DNA from 4 places in the Psychrobacillus sp. FSL K6-1267 genome. Region 1 is predicted to be linked to each of the others. Evidence: predicted binding sites of a transcription regulator. Region 1 holds the regulator's gene; each other region holds the start of a gene.
The links. Region 1 encodes LexA, which represses DNA repair genes until DNA is damaged. Its sites were predicted from a motif close to CGAACATATGTTCG; they were not measured.
Positions count from the first base shown of each region.

Region 1 (3,979 bases):
TGCTTCTTCTTTTGAATCTGATTTGTTTTCCTCAGCAGCAGTCTCTTCTTTTGTTACTACTTTCTCTATCTCTTTTTCAGGTTTTTCTTCCTCCTTTGCTACGGAGCAAGCAGTAAGGCCCAACATACAAGAAACCATTATTAAAAAGAACCATTTTCGCATTATCAAAAACTCCTTTTGGCTTTTAATCCTGTGCTTATTAAAAAAAGTAAAGAACGTATTGTATAACTTGGTTTAAGATGATAGAAAAATAGTTGCTTTTACAAGGATTTAGTTGAGCAAATGTAAGGTCTGTCGTTAGTTCCTGTACTTTATTTATTATTTCTCACGATAAGAAAGGGGATTTCAGTCGGCTTTAAAATATGCACTTATTTACTATATTCATCTCTTAAAATGAAGTCACTGCTATAAGGAAGGAAAACGGGTTTTTGTTAGAGTGGATATATACGACAGGTTACGAGAACAGTAGGATTAGAAAATGTATTTAAATAACATTTTTATGGAAAATAAATATTGAGGCATGAGGTGGCATTGAGAAGAAAAATCCTACTATGTAGCTTTTAAATAATCAGATGTGGAATTGGGGGGACGCATATATGTATTAACTTCAGTACTCATCAGCTAGGGAAACAAAAAAAGGAAGACAAAAATTTTTATTTTAGTCCTTCCTTTTTTGTTGAATCTAATGATTTGAGGATAGAAGAGCCAAATTAATGTAGCGAAAGGGAATGGGATGAATTGTTTCACCCCCATTAGATAATTTTTGAACAATATTCTCAGTTAGACAATGAAGCTAATTTAAAAAAGAGGTTTAGGAAAACCATTGAAATGAGCGATGATGCCAATTTGTCCTATGTGGTATGCTTCGTGACTATATATATGATGGAATACCCAGTTAAAAGTTGGGGGAGAAGGAGGAATCCAACCATCAGAAAATTTAGGGACTTCAATCAGTTGATTAAACTGTTGATCAGTCAAGTTATTTAATATTCCGTCTGTATGTATGCGAATATCTTGATAAGCTTTAAGTATTTCGAACGGAGAGGAATTTTTGTCTAAAGTCAAAACTAACTTTTGTTGGAGTGCCACTTCATTAATCCAGAAATCCTCACTAGTAGCAATATGTGAAATAACCCATGCCAAATTATTTGGATAGGTTGGTGAGGTTTTAAACCAGCTTTCTTCTTGTAAACTATTCAAATAAGGTAATAACGTTTTTCTGTAATCATTCCGATATGGAAAAGCCAAATAAATCAATCCTTTCTATTAATATAAATTAAATAATGTAAATATAAATTTTAATAAACAAATGTATTCATTTATGAATTCCTAAAGATTTTTTAATATTCCGATGAATTGAAATAGGATAAAGAGCTTACAAATTTGATGTTAATATAGTACAATGCTACTTATATATCTGTAATTCCGGAATTAGTGGAGGGATAGAATGTGGATGCAAATGAATTAATTAATGTGATTAATCATAGTATAGAAAAGTTAGATTATGCTTCAGCAAGAAAATATATAGAGGAAAATCTAAATCTAGTTAATATCAATAAGCATTTACTTATTGATAATGCGAGAAGTGTGTTAGATTACATAAACGACACCCTAGAATCAGGAGCCCAGCCTTTAACTCGCCAAGAAGTTTCCTTGATTTACACGATTAATAAGCATGCTATGAAATTTGACGTTAGAGCTTTGAGAATGGTAATAAGAGATAACCCGTCCTTGCTAATAAGACAAGACATCAAACATTATTTTAATGAAGATGCAAAGACTCTCTTAGAGGGAATGAATGTAATACCAAAACAATCAAAACAAGCAATAATATAAACAAAACCCCTTCATGTCTCGAACATGAAGGGGTTTTTCGATGATCTAAACAAAAATGTCCACTTTCTTGTTAGATATGATATCGGCTCAAAGTAATCATACTATGAAAATTGTAGAAGTCAAGCAATCATTAGTGAATATGTCGGTAAACTCCTACTACTTTTCCTAAAATAGAGACTTGATTAACAATAATCGGATCCATCGCAGAGTTCTCCGGCTGAAGGCGGAAATACGTTTTTTCTTTAAAGAATCGTTTTACTGTTGCTTCATCCTCTTCTGTCATTGCTACAACGATGTCCCCATTATTAGCAGATTGCTGTTGTTTAACAATGACATAATCTCCATTCAAGATTCCAGCTTCAATCATACTATCACCCATAATTTCTAACATAAATAGGTGATCATCTGAAGTACCAAATGTTTCAGGAAGCGGGAAGAATTCTTCAACGTTTTCAATTGCAGTAATAGGCATACCAGCTGTAACCTTCCCAACTAAAGGAACATGCACAACTCCCTGCCTTTCGACCGTAGCCTCTAAACCATCTAATATTTCTATTGCACGTGGTTTCGTAGGGTCTCTACGAATTAAACCTTTACTTTCCAATCTTGCTAAGTGGCCATGTACAGTAGAACTTGAAGCAAGACCTACTGCCTCACCAATTTCACGTACGGATGGTGGATAGCCTTTTTTACGAACTTCTTCCTTTATAAAAGCTAGAATATCTTCCTGTCTTTTAGACGCTTTCTTCAATGAGTTCACCTCTTTTAGTAATAAATTCCCTACTAGATTAATACTTATTAATAGTATACCAGTGTCCTGAAAATTATGCAAACATAGGTTCTAATATTTGTTGACAAAAACAAATGTTCGTATTAATATTAGAACATACATTCCGAACAAACATTCTAATTTTGGGGGTTTTTTTATGAATTGGGTAAAAAACAATTATTTTTTAGCATTATTTTTAGGACTAAATCTTATATTTATGACAACTATGGTAATCTCACATACAATAACAACCGAGGAAGACTCACACATCAAAATAGAACAAGGGGATTCCTTATGGGCTCTTGCAACAAAATATGGCATAGAAGATTCAAGGGAAGAATGGGTGAGTCAGGTAATAGAAATGAATAATTTATACGATACCTCTATTAAAGCTGGGGATGTTATAGTTGTTCCTAAAGTAAGTGAGAACCTTCACTTAAATTATGGAACAGAGGTAGCGGGAGAATGAAATCAGTTATTTATTGTCGAGTAAGTACAGACAAATCCACACAAGAAACTTCTTTAGAGAGACAAGAGGAAGAGTTGATAGATTTTGCTAAAAAACAGGGCAGTGAGGTTTCTCAGGTTTTTGCAGATCAGCATAGTGGATATGATGTTGAGAGAGACGGGCTATTAGAGATGCTCAATTATGTAAAAGAAAATGATATCAAAGCGGTGTTTGTGCAAGATGAAACTAGAATAGGTAGAGGTAATGGTAGAATGGCTGTCCTTCATTTACTTCAGAAAACAAACACAACGGTCTATACGTTACAGGATAAAGGGATATTAAACTTAAATGAAATGGATTCTATGCTTTTAGAAATCCTTGCCTTGGTGGAGGAATATCAACGTAAAATTCATAATGCTAAGATTAAAAGAGGAATGAAGCGCGCGATATCAAAAGGCTATCGTCCAGAAAAGAATTTAAAAACTCGTGGAAACCCTGAGGGAAGAGAGCGAATAGATATACCTGTTGATGAAATTGTCCGATTACGGAACGCAGGGCTCACATACGAGGAAATCACCTCTACATTAAAGGGATTAGGTTTTAATATAAGTAAAGCAACCGTACATAGAAGATATATGGAATTTAAAGAGACTCACGAAGGGTAAAGACTTGCACTTCCTGAGTTTTTTTCATACCTTTATATAAGAGTTAGTTGAAAGGATGAAAAATATGTTAAGTAAAGAAAAACTAGCACGTATTAATGAGCTGGCAAAAAAGTCTAAGTCCAGTGGATTATCTATTGAGGAAGCAAAAGAACAAAGTGCTTTGCGTAAAGAATATTTGGAAACATTTAGAGCAACAATGAGAGATACAATAGAAAGTGTAAAAGTTATCGACCCTTCTGGAAACGATGTTACACCAGAAAA
Region 1 covers NZ_JBBOOR010000001.1:1,715,343-1,719,321, forward strand. The annotation lists gene MHB55_RS08540 (hypothetical protein) at 1-162, opposite strand, end outside; gene MHB55_RS08545 (DinB family protein) at 799-1,248, opposite strand; gene MHB55_RS08550 (hypothetical protein) at 1,450-1,836, shown strand; gene lexA (transcriptional repressor LexA) at 1,967-2,587, opposite strand; gene yneA (cell division suppressor protein YneA) at 2,763-3,074, shown strand; gene MHB55_RS08565 (YneB family resolvase-like protein) at 3,071-3,718, shown strand; gene MHB55_RS08570 (DUF896 domain-containing protein) at 3,783-3,979, shown strand, end outside.

Region 2 (3,979 bases), 190 kb from region 1:
TTCTTTGAAATGTTCAACTTCCCATTCGATATGATTATGCTGTATGTTTGTCTATTCTTCACAGTATGGTCGGGATTTGATTATTTCTATTTGAATCGTAAAGTGTTACTTGACTCAAAGTAGGAAGGAAGTATAGGAATGAAAGCAGAGATTATTGCGGTAGGTTCAGAGCTATTATTAGGTCAGATTTCTAATACAAATGCCCGATTCATATCTTCCCAGCTCGCGGAGTTAGGGATAGACGTATATTACCATACGGTAGTTGGAGATAATCCCAATCGGTTATTAGACTCCATCAAAATCGCAGAAGAACGAGCAGACCTAATTATTTTTTCAGGAGGTTTAGGGCCTACTAAGGACGACCTAACAAAAGAAACAATTGCTAAACACCTTAACAAAAATCTTGTACTTGATGATCACGCGATTATGTATATAGAAGATTTCTTTAAAAGATCAGGAAGAATGATGACTGAGAATAACAAAAAACAAGCGCTGGTTTTAGAAGGCTGTACAGTCTTGGAAAACAAGCATGGGATGGCTCCAGGAATGCTTCTTTCAACAGAGAACCATGCATATATGTTATTACCTGGGCCCCCAAAGGAATTGGAACCGATGTTCCAATTTGAGGCTAAGCCACTACTACCTAAGTTGTTGTATAAAGAAAACGTTATTATGTCTCATGTAATACGCTTTTATGGAATAGGAGAAGCAGAGTTAGAGACACAGGTCCAAGACTTGTTAGACAATCAAACAAATCCAACTTTAGCTCCTTTGGCTTCTGATGGAGAGGTAACGTTAAGACTTACTGCGAAAGCAGACACTGAGGAAGAAGCATGGAAAAGCATTGAAATGCTACAGGCTGAAATTTTAAACCGTGTCGGTAAATATGTGTATGGCTATAATAACGAATCACTTGCCTCGAAGTTAAGAGATATTTTAATTGACAATGAACTAACAATATCTGCTGCAGAAAGTATGACGGCAGGTCTTTTCCAATCGGAGTTGGCAGCGGTCCCGGGAATGGGGGTTGCGCTAGTAGGTGGTGTTATCACTTACACTGAAGAAGTAAAAATCAATCAACTAGGTGTTAAGAAGGAAACCATTGATGAACACAGTGTAGTCTCTAGTCAGGTTGCCGAGGAGATGGCAATCCGTGTTAAAGAGAAATTTAATACAACAATTGGTGTAGGTATCACTGGAGCTGCAGGTCCAGACGGACATGGCGACCAACCGGCCGGTACGGTTTGGATTGGAATTGCCTATGGGGACGTTGCGCCAATTTCCTATAAATTGAATCTTTCTGGCATGAGAAACACGAATAGATTAAGAACTGTGAAATTTGCAATCCATTATCTTATTCGTTTACTCAGAGAAGAGGGACTTTCAAAAATATAATTTTGACTATAAAAAACGGCCCAAAATACTATTTTGAGCTGTTTTTTCCTATCAAATTATGATAGTCTTAATAAATAAACGAATAGACGTTCGCTTTTTTCTTGTAAATTTCTCAAAGACCGAGTATACTAAAGATAGTAAAAAAAATGATAGTTTCTAGGAGGAAATACATTTGGCTAATGATCGTAAAGCAGCGTTAGAAATGGCTTTAAAACAAATAGAGAAGCAATTTGGGAAAGGTTCAGTTATGAAGCTAGGAGAGAAAACAGACCGTGAAATCTCCACTTCTTCAAGTGGTTCCCTAGCTTTGGATGCAGCTCTTGGAATAGGCGGATATCCACGTGGCCGTATTATTGAAATCTATGGACCTGAAAGCTCAGGTAAAACAACAGTAGCTCTTCACGCAATTGCAGAAATTCAAAAAACTGGTGGCCAAGCAGCATTTATTGATGCTGAGCATGCATTGGACCCTGTCTATGCACAAAAACTAGGCGTTAATATCGATGAATTATTATTATCTCAACCTGACACTGGAGAGCAAGCCCTTGAAATCGCAGAAGCTCTAGTTCGCAGTGGTGCGGTTGAAATCATAGTTATTGATTCCGTAGCAGCTTTAGTACCAAAAGCAGAGATAGAAGGGGAAATGGGAGATTCTCATATCGGTCTTCAAGCTCGCTTAATGTCTCAGGCTTTGCGTAAGCTTTCTGGTGTTATTAACAAATCTAACACGATAGCTATTTTCATCAACCAGATTCGTGAAAAAGTAGGCGTAATGTTTGGTAACCCAGAGGTAACACCAGGTGGTCGTGCGCTTAAATTCTATAGTTCCGTTCGCTTGGAAGTAAGACGTGCAGAAGCTATTAAACAAGGTACTGACATTATGGGTAACAAAACAAAAATTAAAGTAGTAAAAAATAAAGTAGCTCCACCATTTAAAACTGCAGAAGTAGACATTATGTATGGAGAAGGGATTTCTCAAGAAGGAGAAATCGTCGACATAGGTTCTGAATACGATATTATCCAAAAAAGCGGTTCTTGGTATGCATACAATGAAGAACGCATAGGTCAAGGGCGAGAAAACGCTAAACAATTCTTGAAGGAAAATCCTGCTATTAAAGACGAAATCGCATCAAAAATTCGTCAATCTTTAGGAATGACTTCAAATTCATTTGTTATTGCGGCACATGAACAAGAGGAAGAAGACGGCGAATTCGAGCTACTTTTAGATGATGAAAAATAAAAAGTTAAGCTTCTTTTAGGGAAGAATTACAAAAGGTATTAAGAGTCTATCTCTTGATACCTTTTTTTAAAATAAAGTTTAAAGCTGAGAACCCCGGGATGGCATATCATACCTACGGTGGAAAATGTATATTCATCTATTATTCATTTTTCAAGGAAAATATTATTTGATAGCTTTATATAATGAGTAAGTTTGATCCAAACGACTTTTTAGGTGAAGACTCTTGGTTGTTGTTGGTGAGAAAGATAAGCTATCATACAATGGCAATAATCGAAGGAGAAGGGTTATGCTTCCTTGTGAAAAGCGTCCATCTGAAGTAAAAATTAACCATATCTATCACATATCATAATATCAATAAAAAAGTATTTACCCAAAATCACCCTATACTTTTCTTTTGCTCTTTATAATATGAAGACCCCCCTCCCCTAAAACTAATAATATTCTCCCGTTTCCTTGACAGAGTATTTCTACATCTATACAATTAAAATTGTATAATTTCTTTATTAAATGATAAAAAGGCTGTACAAATATGCACTAATTATTGCATATTTGTGCCAACTGAAACTTAAAAGTATAGCAATAGGGGGTGTTCGAAATGATGGAAATTATCATCTCCGCTTTGCTTGGTCTACTTGTTGGTGGCGCTGTTGGTTACACTTATCTGAAAAAAGTGAATGATTCAAAAGTGACTGGTGCAAAACAATCTTCTGCGCTCATTTTAGAGGAAGCAAAGCGAGAAGCAGAAGCATTAAAGAAAGAAGCACTATTAGAAGCCAAAGATGAAACTCACCAATTACGAAATGAAGCTGAATCTGACATCCGAGAACGCCGCATGGAACTGCAAAAACAGGAAAATCGGTTATTACAAAGAGAAGAGAACCTAGATCGTAAAGATGATGCTCTAAACAAGAGAGAAGTAAGTCTTGAGCGTAAAGAAGATGCTCTAACACAAAGACAACAGCATATCGAACAGAAGGAAAGTGAAGTGGATGAATTAGTTGATAAGCAACAAAGCGAGCTTCAACGTATTTCTACGTTAACACGAGAAGAAGCAAAAACAATTATTCTTCAAGAGGTAGAAAACGAACTAGCAACCGATATTGCTGTGATGACTAAAGAGTCAGAAACAAGAGCCAAAGAAGAGGCTGACAAAAAATCTAGAGAAATACTTTCACTTGCTTTGCAAAGATTTGCGGCAGATCATGTTGCTGAAACAACTGTGTCAGTTGTAAATTTACCAAACGATGAGATGAAAGGGCGAATTATCGGACGCGAAGGACGAAACATTCGTACGTTAGAAACATTAACAGGTATTGATTTGATCATTGATGATACGCCAGAAGC
Region 2 covers NZ_JBBOOR010000001.1:1,529,790-1,533,768, forward strand. The annotation lists gene pgsA (CDP-diacylglycerol--glycerol-3-phosphate 3-phosphatidyltransferase) at 1-123, shown strand, start outside; gene MHB55_RS07460 (competence/damage-inducible protein A) at 139-1,395, shown strand; gene recA (recombinase RecA) at 1,568-2,635, shown strand; gene rny (ribonuclease Y) at 3,234-3,979, shown strand, end outside.
Region 2: the regulator LexA is predicted to act here: its motif matches at 1,475-1,488, upstream of recA (recombinase RecA).

Region 3 (3,979 bases), 1.4 Mb from region 1:
TAGAGGACATTATAATTACGCCAAGTATTATACAAAATATTAGACAGATAAAAGCAATGGGCTTTCTCTTGGCATTAGATGATTTTGTACTAAAAAATAATGTTCTTTACTATGAAGAATTATTTAGTATTGTTAACTTCATCAAAATAGACTTTCTTTCTAGCTCAATAGAGGAGCGAAATGCTGTTGAAAAGATTGTTCAAACTAATTATCCTCATATAGTTTTGCTTGCAGAGAAGATTGAAACCCGTATCGATTTCTATGAGGCAAAGGCAGCAGGCTATAAATTGTTTCAAGGCTACTTTTTTGCCAAACCTGAAATCATTAAGTCCACGGAGATTCCAGGTAATATAATGCAGTATTTGAGACTGATTAGTCTTTTGCGCAATGAGGAAGCCACTTTGGATGAAATAGCTATTGAAATTGAACGTGATGTTTCTTTGACCTTTAAGGTGCTTAAATTGATTAATTCATCAGCTATTAAAACTCGCTCCAAGGTTCGCTCGATCAAGCAGGGTGTATTGATGCTCGGGCTTGAGGAAATCAATCATTGGATTCATGTATTAATGCTACGTGAAGCACATAACACACATAACGGAGACGGACTAGCTATTATAGAGGCATCCTTGTTTAGAGCGAAATTTTGTGAGCTGTTAGCGAAAGAAAAGCGTCTACATAATTCCTCTGAATATTTATTGGTAGGGATGTTCTCCTTAATGGATACATTATTGCATAGAGAAATGGAGCAACTAGTAAGAGAATTACCTCTTTCAGATGAAGTAGCAGCGACTCTGTCTGGTACTAAAACAGACCTGACGGCTTTCTTAGACTTAACAATTGCTTATGACGAGGTACGCTGGACTGATATGTTTGAAGGTGCTGAGACAATCGGTATTGATTTCCCCTCACTTAATAACTTTTATAAGGAGGCCCGTCGGTGGGCTTCTGAAATAGTTACTCAATAATACTACTGCCAATTTTCGGATTGGCAGTTTTTTTATTGAATTTCTTTTCTTTCCATTGCATTTTCTTTGATAAGTTGTAATATAATAAGAACAAGTGTTCTTAAAAAGAAAGGTGATTAAGATGCCATTAATACCTGAAGAGGCGATTCCTTATTTTGAAAATATGATTTATCTTCCTATGGTATTTACCATCTTGGAAAAGGATCGGACGATTTTTGAAAAGGCTCCCTTCAAATTAAACAGACCATATATAAACATTGTCGAAGAAGCAGTGAAGCAGGTACAAAAAGAGTTAAAAGACACACATATTTACATGAGGAGGCATAGTATGAAAGTGCTCCGAGGAGAAGGAGATGATATGTTCACAGAATATGTATTTTTTCATGGTGGCTACGAGGAGCATCGACGTTATTTGAATGTCCGTCTTCGTAACCGCGTAGAAGAACTACTTACAATGTACTTAACCATTTCCTAATCGATTGGTAATGTTTTTCGAACTGCATGTCTGGAAGTTATAAAACCGTGGTTTAAAAGATGGCTCATTCTTTTAAGAAAATGGGTACTTAAAATATTGGAATAGGCAATCTGACGGCTGATAGTATTCGTAGAAACAGGAACATCAATTGTGTCACCGTTCGGTAAGACGATAGTAGAGCCTTTTTGAGTAGGGTAGAATGCTTCAATTGCTTGAAAGGAAAACCAGATATTTAAATCAGATTTAGGAGAAAGGATAGGAAGCAAAATACAAGGCGAACCATAGTCATGCGCAAGTACAATTGGAAGCTTAAAGTAGTTACCAATGGTTTCTCGAGACAAATTTACAGCATGTTGAAAGGAAGAACCGTAGAAAGCACAGGAGTAGCGAACAATTTCATATGGCTTTTTACTTACAATGAAAGACTCGCCAGAAAAATTAATAACTTTCGTGTAAACTTTGTTATTTACTACTAAAGGTTGAAGGGACGCTGTTTCAAAGGAAATAAGATGGGATTTATTCTCATATTTTTTTGCCAGAAAATTTCACTCCTTAGTATAATATAATTTAAATTATAGTTAAATTTGGAAATAAATCAAGTTAATATATCTAATTATTAAAATATTTGATGTTTACTATATAATCTAAATTTTCTTAAAATGATTGCAAGTAGCCTTTAGCTTTTATATAATATAAAAAAGGCATCGGGGTGATTATAATGGACAAACAATATTCATATACAGATTTTATGAAAGCAATGGGACAAACAGGGAAAGAAAGCTCCGCAGAAAAATTGTTAAACGAAATTTATCTTGATATGTTTTTAAATGTTGTCCACCGGGAGCAAAGGAGTTATCGATTACTAGAGTTGATAGATGAGGCGTTGGATCGTAAGGACAGAAAAGCATTTAACGAATATACAAATGTTTTGCTCCAACTAAAGAGTTAAACAAAAGCCGCTTATGCAGAGCGGCTTTTTTCTATTTATGGAGTTGAATTTAAAAATGAGTTAATTTCATAAATAGAGCCTTGCCATTAAAAATGAACAAGTTTCACTTAGTTGTTTGGATGATGGTCATCGCGCAGAATGCGTAAATCAATGTAGGCAGTAAGATTCATCGTTTAAAACGATTTCTTCAAATAAGTGGACTTCAATTTTTCTAAGATAGTAAGGGCTTCTTGTAGAAACAAAAATAAAAATTATTCCTTTACTCTTTGACAAATTAGAATCTTATGTAGCTTTTTCTTGAAAAGAGGGTAGTAATACAAGGAGTAATATTTTATTCAAACGTTGCTACATCAATAGTCCAACATACTCAAAATAAAAAGTTTTAAAACGTATGTTCGTTTTAATAGTGTTAGAAAAATGATTATGTTACACTAAATTTATTAAGCACACGGGAGGCAAACATATGGAACAAATCTTTGATTTACAATCTCCGTATGAGCCGGCAGGGGATCAAGTAGAAGCGATTAAAGAACTAGTTAAAGGAGTAAAGAAAGGTAAAAAGCATCAAACATTACTAGGGGCCACAGGTACCGGTAAGACCTTTACTATTTCTAATGTAATTCAACAAATCAATAAGCCAACCCTTGTAATGGCCCATAACAAAACACTGGCAGGACAACTATATAGTGAGTTCAAGGAATTCTTTCCTAACAATGCAGTAGAATACTTTGTTAGTTATTATGACTACTTTCAACCAGAGGCATACGTACCACAAACAGATACTTATATAGAGAAAGATTCAAGTATAAATGAAGAAATAGATAAATTACGACATTCTGCCACTTCCTCATTATTTGAGCGTAAGGATGTCATTATCATCGCTTCAGTTTCCTGCATTTATGGTTTAGGGAATCCAGAAGAATATAGAGAGATGGTTGTGTCTTTAAGAACAGGTATGGAAATCGATAGGAATCAGCTATTAAGAAAGCTTGTAGATGTTCAATATGAACGTAATGATATTAATTTTACTCGTGGAACATTCCGTGTCCGTGGAGATGTGGTGGAGATATTCCCTGCTTCCCGAGATGAGAGATGCCTAAGGGTAGAATTTTTTGGTGATGAAATAGATAGAATTCGTGAAGTAAACGCATTAACAGGAGAAATATTAGGAGAGCGTGACCATGTAGCTATTTTCCCTGCATCCCACTTCGTAACTAGAGAAGAAAAAATGAAAATAGCGATTAATAATATTCGTCAAGAGCTAGAAGAGCAACTAACTATCCTTCGCAGTGAGGATAAATTGTTAGAAGCTCAGAGATTGGAGCAACGGACCAATTATGATTTAGAAATGATGGAGGAAATGGGATTCTGCTCTGGAATAGAAAACTATTCTCGTCACTTAACATTAAGAGAAGCAGGAGCGACACCCTATACATTATTAGATTATTTTCCAGAGGATTTCTTGCTCGTAATAGATGAAAGTCACGTTTCGTTACCTCAGGTTAGAGGAATGTATAATGGGGACCAGGCTCGTAAATCAGTATTAGTGAATTACGGCTTCCGTTTGCCATCAGCTTTAGATAATAGACC
Region 3 covers NZ_JBBOOR010000001.1:3,127,223-3,131,201, reverse strand. The annotation lists gene MHB55_RS16075 (EAL and HDOD domain-containing protein) at 1-965, shown strand, start outside; gene MHB55_RS16070 (hypothetical protein) at 1,087-1,440, shown strand; gene MHB55_RS16065 (competence protein ComK) at 1,437-1,946, opposite strand; gene MHB55_RS16060 (IDEAL domain-containing protein) at 2,159-2,389, shown strand; gene uvrB (excinuclease ABC subunit UvrB) at 2,853-3,979, shown strand, end outside.
Region 3: the regulator LexA is predicted to act here: its motif matches at 2,774-2,787, upstream of uvrB (excinuclease ABC subunit UvrB).

Region 4 (3,979 bases), 280 kb from region 1:
TCGAAGACATGAAAGAGTCCACGGTCGTGAACCTGTAAACAAAGAAAGCACGTTGACAGAGCTCCCTGTAAATCTTTATATGGAAAAGCTTATATCGGAAGTTCATGTAACGATTAAATCTGTAGAAGGAGTTTATCGAATTGATTTTCTTCTTTCTCAACAAATACCTGACTGGAGCAGAACAGCTGTCGTAGACAAAATAAGAAATGGTTTTATTTTAGTAAATGGTCTATCGATTAAGCCAAGCGCAAAAGTTATGCCGAATGACACCATTATGATTAAGCTTCTTTAACTGACCTTCCCTGTGAGAATATGATCAATTTTCACAGGGTTTTTTTATCGTATTTTTTCTCTAATATTTGTTCATCCTATTTCTTATGACCTCCGAGCAAGCCCGCTCGTTTCACTGCAGTGCCAGCTTCGGTATAGGAAACTGCGCGTAAAATAGCGGTTGAACCATACTTGCTACGCAGATAATCCATCGTCTTTCCAAGCTTGCGTTCCTTCCACTTTCCTTCTTCAAAAAGGCTAAGCTGCATAGAGTTCTCCGGCTCTAGATTAGTGATAGAAATGGATAGCCTTCTCACTGGACTACGGTCATAAAACTCATCAAATATTTTTTCGCAAATTTTATAAATCTTCATAGTCGCATTCGTCGGTTCATCTATGGAGCGTGAACGATTAAATCCTCCCCCAAAAGAGTCTTTACTATAGCCCACTGCAAGATGTATAGTGCGCCCCACCATATTAGCCTCTCTTGCTCGTCTTGCCACATCCTCACACATTTCCAATATGACTGCCATTACTTCTTTTTTTGTCCGGTAATCTCGAAACAACACCTGCCCCTTTCCATAGCTTATCTGGCCGTCTACAATGGGCGCTCCCAGTTCAGAGAGATCTATCCCCCAGGCATGGTGATACAATTGATTTCCCATCACTCCAAATTTATCCTCCAACAACTTCAAGGGAGTTTTTGCTAGCTGTCCTACATTAAAAATCCCCATGTTATTTAGTGTTTTTTCTAAACGAGAGCCAATTCCCCACATTTTACTTAAAGGTGAAACAGGCCATAGCTTTTGTTGAATATCTTCATACGTCCATTTGGCAAAACCTGTTTTTTTGGCATCCAAATCAAGCGCCAGCTTTGCCATAAGCATATTTGGCCCCAGTCCAACAGCACATGGAAGCTGAAACTGATAATGCAAACCGTCCTGTATACGTTTCACCGTGTTCTCAATTGGCCCCCAAAGCCTTTCTGTTCCCCCAAGGTCTGCAAAGCATTCATCCACACTATAGACATGAATCGCTTCACTTGGGACAAACTGATTCAAATAGCGCGTGATTTCCATTGAAACTCGAACAAAAAATTCCATTTTTGGTTCCAACAGATGGATAGAAGGATCGTCTGGTATTTCAAATAACCTCGTCCCGGTCTTTACGCCAAACCTTTTTTTCATTGGAGGAGAAGCAGCAAGCACAATGCTCCCCTTCTGCTCCAAGTTTCCAATAACAGCAATAGGCGTATTCATCACATCTAGTCCTGCTTCTGCCGCTGCACAGCTCGCAAAAAAGCTTCGAATGTCGATGCAAATAATATTTCGATTTTCTAAGCCCTCATACATAAAATCTACTCTCCTTCGAAAGGAACATTCGTTCGTTCTTATTATTATATTGCAAACGTACGTTCTTATTCAATGGTAATGTAGACCATTAGGAAGGAAAACACTTAATCGAATAAATTGAATAAATTCATTACTAATGAGAAACAATTTCAACAGGTAATTGGGACACTAATTCTAATAACAAAATAAAGACAAGCCTAATCACGATATAGGCTTGTCTTTATTAGCAAGATAAAATTTTTACATAGGTTCCTTTTACTGCTCGTTGCAATGCCGTTTGGTTTAATTTTTGAATCTGTTTAGAGCAGTCAGAAGCTCTTACTAAACCATTTTCCGAACAAACTAGAGGGTCTATTAGTCTAACCTTCATTTTCTGATGAAAATCATAATTGGTTAGCTCGTCTATCACTTCAACAGAAGGATGAAGCTTTTGAAGAGCATGTTGAATTTCATCATCCTGTGAGCATACTACCAATTGGAGCAACTGATCATCCTCCAAAAGAAAATCCTCTAATGTGATGATTTGTTTATCCAATGCTGCCTTTAAAACAAAAGCTAACTGGTAGTTGCCATATAAATTTAAAGGATTCATAAAGAAATCAATTACTTCCTCATAGTAGACCGATGTAAACCACTCGGCGATTTCTATATTTGGAAGAACCATTTTACCGTCTTTCACGATTAGATTCTGTAAAAAATGTTGAACTTCTTCCATTGAAATATTTCCATAGGCATACAGATCGCGTAATGTGTAATCGACACGATCTGCACATAAATCAGGGGCACTTTGCTCGAGCAAGGACCATCTCGAATCATTAAATAGGATGTCTTTTAAGTTATATCCATATTTAGTTAGGATAGTAGGTATTGAGGAACCGTTAATTATTCTACTATATATTTTTTCATGATAGTCCTCGTCCTTATTATCCAGAACAAAATCGATGACATGAGAAAAAGCAGTATGTGAAACATCGTGAAGAAGACCAGCAATCTGTTCTTCTAACGAACCCCCTATTTTTTTTACTAGAAGCATGACACCAATGGAATGCTCATATCGAGTGACATTCCATTCTTTCTTTACTAAATAGCTTGCCCCGCCTTGATGTATGCCCTTTAATCGTTGAACAGGCTTACAATTTATTAATTCTTCTAATACTCCATCTACATAAAATTCTCCATATAAGGAATCTAGAATAAGCATTGAAGATATCCTCCTTAAGCTCAGACTTTTTGCTTTTCTTTATCCTTATAAAGAAGTTGCATCTTTTCTTGTAGTTGCTGCTGGTTCCATTCAATGATGTCCTCAGACAGAAACGATACTTTCTTTCTTTTTGGAATATTGACTTGTCCGTTCACTGCGCGAGTATAGCCTTCTATCATTGCGGAAATTGCCAAGATGAGCAATGCAAAGCATATAGCAGGTCCTAGTGGAAGCCATGGTACACCTTGCAGATATCGGAAAGAGGAACCAAAAAGTCCTGCCCATTCATAGGCAATAGACTTTGGAGGATCTCCAAACATAGGGTCATAGCTAACTGCTGTACCTCCAATATACAATTGGAGCAACCCGAGATGCGTAAACACAACTAATGTTTCGACGACCTGTTGTCCATACAAAACGAATAATTTCTCTCTCATCATTGGAAATAGGTGACGGGTAATGATTCTCGGTCGACCAGCCCCTAACGTTTTAGAAGCCAGAATATATTCCTCCTGATAAAGCAGATTGGCCTCGTTGCCTATGAGAGAAGCCACAATTGGTACGGTGATAATGGCCATTAGCACAACCTGGATGATAATTCTCTCCCACACAGTTGTAGAAAATCCCTCCATCGGCTCCCATAGCACTGGGTAAAGCATAAGATAAGAAAAAATAGTCATAGGAATATAATGTAGAGGATCGATAGCGCTATTAATAATGGCCCGTCTCTTCTGCCAATAAGTAGCGATTGCAAATCCTAGTGGTACTGCAATAAGCATTCGAACAGCTGCAACTCCCATGGCAGATATAATGGTATATTTTGCTCCAAGCATGATTTTAGCAAACATGTCATAGCCATATTGATCGGTCCCAAGTGGGTGCATCCAGCTTGGGGATAGTGGAGCTGCTTCTATTACTCTGCCATTTTCCATTAAAAAATAAGTTTGTTTCGGATCTGGCCCAAAAATCCACTCAAATATAAAACTGCCTATTAAAAAGAAGGCTAATATAGTAAATCCAAAAACAAAATATGGCTGTCTCCAAACTGATTTCATCTTCATCCGATTGCTCTCCCCTTGTTCAAATGACGTAGAAAATACCACTCGCCAAAACTATAAAGGAGAAACACTGGGAAAAAGAAGCTGCATACCGTGAT
Region 4 covers NZ_JBBOOR010000001.1:1,993,830-1,997,808, reverse strand. The annotation lists gene MHB55_RS10005 (cytoplasmic protein) at 1-292, shown strand, start outside; gene MHB55_RS10000 (Y-family DNA polymerase) at 369-1,622, opposite strand; gene MHB55_RS09995 (HD domain-containing protein) at 1,846-2,823, opposite strand; gene MHB55_RS09990 (ABC transporter permease) at 2,844-3,884, opposite strand; gene MHB55_RS09985 (ABC transporter permease subunit) at 3,881-3,979, opposite strand, start outside.
Region 4: the regulator LexA is predicted to act here: its motif matches at 1,644-1,657, upstream of MHB55_RS10000 (Y-family DNA polymerase).